DNA from 2 places in the Psychrobacillus psychrodurans genome. Region 1 is predicted to be linked to the other one. Evidence: a T-box and tRNA genes for the amino acid it is inferred to sense, from the RefSeq annotation. Region 1 holds a T-box; the other holds one or more tRNA genes.
What was found. The T-box of region 1 lies ahead of trpS (tryptophan--tRNA ligase). A T-box ahead of a tRNA ligase gene usually reads a tRNA of that ligase, here a tRNA-Trp.
Positions count from the first base shown of each region.

Region 1 (2,369 bases):
TGCAATAGCCTGTGCTTTTGTAGCTCCTAAGTCTAGAATTTCATCTAGTTCAGAAGAGTTTAGCAACTGCTCATATCTTTGTTGAATAGGAGTAAGATGATCGATTATAACACCAGCTACAGAAGCTTTAAAGTCTCCATATCCTTTTCCTTCATATTTTTGTACAAGTGTAGAAATTGAAACGTCCGTTAAAGCGGATTCAATGGTTAATAAATTGGAAACGCCGGGTTTGTTTTTAGGATCGAATGTAACGATACCTTCAGAATCTGTAACAGAGCTTTTAATTTTCTTTTCAATTTCCTTTGGACTATCTAAAAGGCGTATCGTAGCTTTTTGATTTGGATCTGATTTACTCATTTTCTTTAGTGGGTCTTGTAAGGATTTGATACGAGCCCCATTTTTAGGTAACTGTATTTCAGGAATTGTAAATACCTCTCCGTAACGTTTGTTGAACCTTTCAGCTAAGTCACGTGTCAATTCAACATGTTGGGTTTGATCGTCTCCAACTGGTACGATATCTGTTTGATACAAAAGTATATCTGCTGCCATTAATGGAGGATAAGTTAACAATGCAGCAGAAACAGCATCTTTACCAGTAGACTTATCTTTAAATTGAGTCATTCTTTCTAATTCACCGATATAAGAGATACACTGCATAATCCATCCTGCTTGTGCATGTGCAGGAACTTCAGATTGCACAAATAATGTAGACTTCTTTGGATCAATACCGACTGCAATATATAACGCTGCTAAGGAACGTATATGACCGCTCAATTCTTTTGGATCCTGTGCAATTGTAATAGCATGTTGATCTACAATACAAAACACACAATCAAAATCATTCTGTAATGCAGTGAACTGTCTGAAAGCACCGATGTAATTCCCAAGGGTAATAATACCTGTTGGCTGTACGCCTGAAAAAATTTTCTTCATTTTTCGAGTCTCCTTTTCTTATTTAGAAAATAAAAAAACATCATGCATCCCTATAAAAGGGACGAACGATGTTAAATCCGTGGTACCACCCAGCTTGCTAAAATAATTAGCCACTCTTCTTCGTAACGTGAAGGGGACGGTATATGCTACTTACTTTCACATATACTGCTCAGAAGCCCATTCCATTTAAAGTATGATCTGTTTGCAGCAACCACAGACTCTCTAAGCATACATAGGTAAATGTACTTTTCTTCCTCAAAGCTCATTATTTTGTTTTGATTATTATATATAGAAGGAACTCAAAAATCAAGTACTCCTAGTTACTATAATAAATGAATAAAGCGATACACATACAAAATAAGCTAGAGAGACCTAATGCAATAATTGGCTTATGTGGAAAAGAAAATATCTGAGACGGTAACCGCATCTGTTCTGCCTCTTTTTTCATATGTTTAGGGGTAAAGACTTTACGTGTACTTTCAGTAAAAAAGTCAAAAAAACCACCTGATACGACATATGTCATTAAACCAACAAAAGTAATTGTTCCACCAACAAAAAAGGACATGTTTATGTAAGGGATGAGTTGAATATTTTTATAAACTAAAAGCATTAGCGCAAAAATAATTACCTGACAACCAAGAAAGTATATCAATTTTTTTTTCATATTTCACCTCTATCAATTTTAAATTATAAAATAGACTCAGAAAATATGCAAAAAATTGATTATTTAAATTAACAAAAATAAACAATTTCTTTTCCAAACATTCACAATTGTTAGGACAATGTAATGATTTTGTTACACTATTGTAAAAATATTTTAAAAAAACCTGTACAAGCTCAAAAGAAAATGTATAATAAATATTGTAATGAATTTTTCTGAATATTTAAGGAGGTTATTTTTTTGAAGAATAGCAAGCTTGTATGGCTTTTAAGCCTACTGTTAGTTGTTGGTCTATTCCTAGCTGCTTGTGGTGGCGACGAAGATGCTAAAGATACAACTACAGACACAGACGATAAAGATGCAACAACTGAAGAAACAGAAGTAGCAGCAGATGAGGAACAAGTTTTAAACTTGATACAAACTGCCGAAATTCCAACAATGGACTCAGCTCTAGTAACTGATGCAGTTGGTTTCGATCTACTTAACAACGTAAACGAAGGTTTATACCGTTTGAATCAAGAAAATGTTGCTGTTCCTGCAATCTCTGATGGTGAACCAACTGTTTCTGAAGATGGATTAGTTTATACATTCACTCTACGTGATTCTAACTGGTCTGACGGTACTCCAGTAACTGCAAATGACTTTGAATTTGCATGGAAACGTGCTATGAACCCAGATACTGCATCTGAATACGGTCCATACATGATGAACGGAGTTCTTAAAAACGCTACTGCTATTTCTAATGGTGAAGCTGAATACACTGAATTAGGTGTTA
Region 1 is NZ_CP189791.1:1,127,543-1,129,911, forward strand. It holds gene trpS (tryptophan--tRNA ligase) at 1-933, opposite strand, end outside; T-box leader at 988-1,201, opposite strand; gene ACQCPR_RS05190 (DUF3899 domain-containing protein) at 1,250-1,597, opposite strand; gene ACQCPR_RS05195 (peptide ABC transporter substrate-binding protein) at 1,835-2,369, shown strand, end outside.

Region 2 (2,369 bases), 1.9 Mb from region 1:
GAATATCTACATGACTGTTAACAGATTTTATAACTAGGATCACTAAAACATATTAAGACTGCTGCTACTAATTATCTCTCTAAAAATGCTATCAATGCGTCTAAATCCTTTGCAGAAGCTTTTTTAAAGGTGCCAGCCATCATTTTACCAAAAAGTTTGGTTATGCCTGTGAGACCTTTTATTTCTCCGATTAACTTTATCTCCGTAAGGTTATCAGATGAAGTTACTTTATAGGTAAAAATATATTCTCCTTTACCAGTTGTTCCTTTCTTACCATCACAGCGAAGAACAATTTTATCTGGCTCATTGAGTTCAACAACTTCAAAATGTTCCGTAGCCACTTGTCCAAACATCTTTCTTGATTCCTTCCACTCACTGCCCACTTGCATTAGTCCAACATCCAATCGTTCAATACCTACAAGGCCCTGCATCCAGTAATTAGCAGCATCCAGATCAATCAAACCATCATATACTTGTTGCTTAGAAAGGTGGGTAGTTCTTTTCACTTCAAAGTTAGTACTCAAGCGGATAGCCCTCCAAAATGTTTACTAAAGTATATCATACTATGATTACCATATTGCTATCGTCTTAATAGAGCCTCCAGAAATATGGGACAGTAATAGAAATTTATATTCAACTTAACCTTCCCATAAATTCCTTTTAGGACTAGGTGATTTTAGATTATTGTGCAAAATTAGTTCAAAATCTCTCTTTTTCTCTCTACAACAAAAGACACCCATTAACGCTGATCTAACAGTGTTAATGGGTGTCTTTAATTTTACGTATATTGACGTAAAACACATAATAATACCGGTGGTCGGGGTCGAACCGACACATCCAGAGGATACGGGATTTTGAGTCCCGCGCGTCTGCCAATTCCGCCACACCGGCAAAATAAAATACTACTAGGCAGTTATTATAAAAATTGGAGGCGGCAACCGGATTTGAACCGGTGATAAAGGTGTTGCAGACCTGTGCCTTACCACTTGGCTATGCCGCCATAATTAAGTAATGGAGCGGAAGACGAGGTTCGAACTCGCGACCCCCACCTTGGCAAGGTGGTGTTCTACCACTGAACTACTTCCGCAAAAAACTGGGGTACCTGGATTCGAACCAGGGCATGATGGAATCAAAATCCATTGCCTTACCGCTTGGCTATACCCCAATGGGGCGGACGAGGGGAATTGAACCCCCGAGTGTCGGAATCACAATCCGATGCGTTAACCACTTCGCCACGACCGCCACAAATAAAAAAAGAGCTAACTACTAAGGAATATGGGGCGACTGATGGGAATTGAACCCACGAATGCCGGAATCACAATCCGGTGCGTTAACCACTTCGCCACAACCGCCATTATTCAAAGTTAACTTATAATTTGGCAGGGGCAGTAGGAATCGAACCCACATCAAAGGTTTTGGAGACCTCTATTCTACCGTTAAACTATGCCCCTAAATAAAAACTGGTGGTGGGGGACGGATTCGAACCGCCGAACCCGAAGGAGCGGATTTACAGTCCGCCGCGTTTAGCCACTTCGCTACCCCACCAGTATAGTGGTGCCGGAAAAAGGACTTGAACCCTCAACCTACTGATTACAAGTCAGTTGCTCTACCAATTGAGCTATTCCGGCGTATAAATATGGTGGCTCAGGACGGAATCGAACCGCCGACACAAGGATTTTCAGTCCTTTGCTCTACCGACTGAGCTACTGAGCCTACTTCGTTTTGTGCTAAGCTGCGAATCTCTTTGTCAGCTTCATTTGTTCAGTCAGTCACGTACTTTAGTACGCTCCTTCCATCACTCAATCGCTTCCTCGATCTTCTTGCTTATCTCAAATCTCAAATAAAATAAATGGCGGTCCCGACCGGGATCGAACCGGCGATCTCCTGCGTGACAGGCAGGCATGTTAACCGCTACACCACGGGACCATTTGGTTGCGGGGACAGGATTTGAACCTGCGACCTTCGGGTTATGAGCCCGACGAGCTACCACTGCTCCACCCCGCGACAATAGAATGCATACTAATTTATTTCTTGAAGAAATGGTGGAGGATGACGGGCTCGAACCGCCGACCCTCTGCTTGTAAGGCAGATGCTCTCCCAGCTGAGCTAATCCTCCTGGGTAAAATTACGATAAGCTTCGCATCTCTGCTTCAGCTTCATTCGTTCAATCAGTCACGTACATTAGTACGCTCCTTCATTCTCTCAATTGCTTCCTTGATCTACTCGCTTCTCCTAATTTTACATAAGATAAGCTTCGCATCTCTTTGTCAACTAAATTGAAATAAATGGTGACCCCTACGGGATTCGAACCCGTGTTACCGCCGTGAAAGGGCGGTGTCTTAACCGCTTGACCAAGGGGCCATACTTTT
Region 2 is NZ_CP189791.1:3,062,712-3,065,080, forward strand. It holds gene ACQCPR_RS15090 (SRPBCC family protein) at 72-524, opposite strand; tRNA gene ACQCPR_RS15095 (tRNA-Leu) at 809-891, opposite strand; tRNA gene ACQCPR_RS15100 (tRNA-Cys) at 927-1,000, opposite strand; tRNA gene ACQCPR_RS15105 (tRNA-Gly) at 1,013-1,087, opposite strand; tRNA gene ACQCPR_RS15110 (tRNA-Gln) at 1,094-1,165, opposite strand; tRNA gene ACQCPR_RS15115 (tRNA-His) at 1,167-1,242, opposite strand; tRNA gene ACQCPR_RS15120 (tRNA-His) at 1,277-1,352, opposite strand; tRNA gene ACQCPR_RS15125 (tRNA-Trp) at 1,378-1,451, opposite strand; tRNA gene ACQCPR_RS15130 (tRNA-Tyr) at 1,462-1,545, opposite strand; tRNA gene ACQCPR_RS15135 (tRNA-Thr) at 1,553-1,628, opposite strand; tRNA gene ACQCPR_RS15140 (tRNA-Phe) at 1,638-1,713, opposite strand; tRNA gene ACQCPR_RS15145 (tRNA-Asp) at 1,851-1,926, opposite strand; tRNA gene ACQCPR_RS15150 (tRNA-Met) at 1,930-2,004, opposite strand; tRNA gene ACQCPR_RS15155 (tRNA-Val) at 2,041-2,116, opposite strand; tRNA gene ACQCPR_RS15160 (tRNA-Glu) at 2,287-2,361, opposite strand.
Region 2: it encodes a tRNA-Trp, which carries the amino acid that the T-box ahead of trpS (tryptophan--tRNA ligase) is inferred to sense. The anticodon was not compared.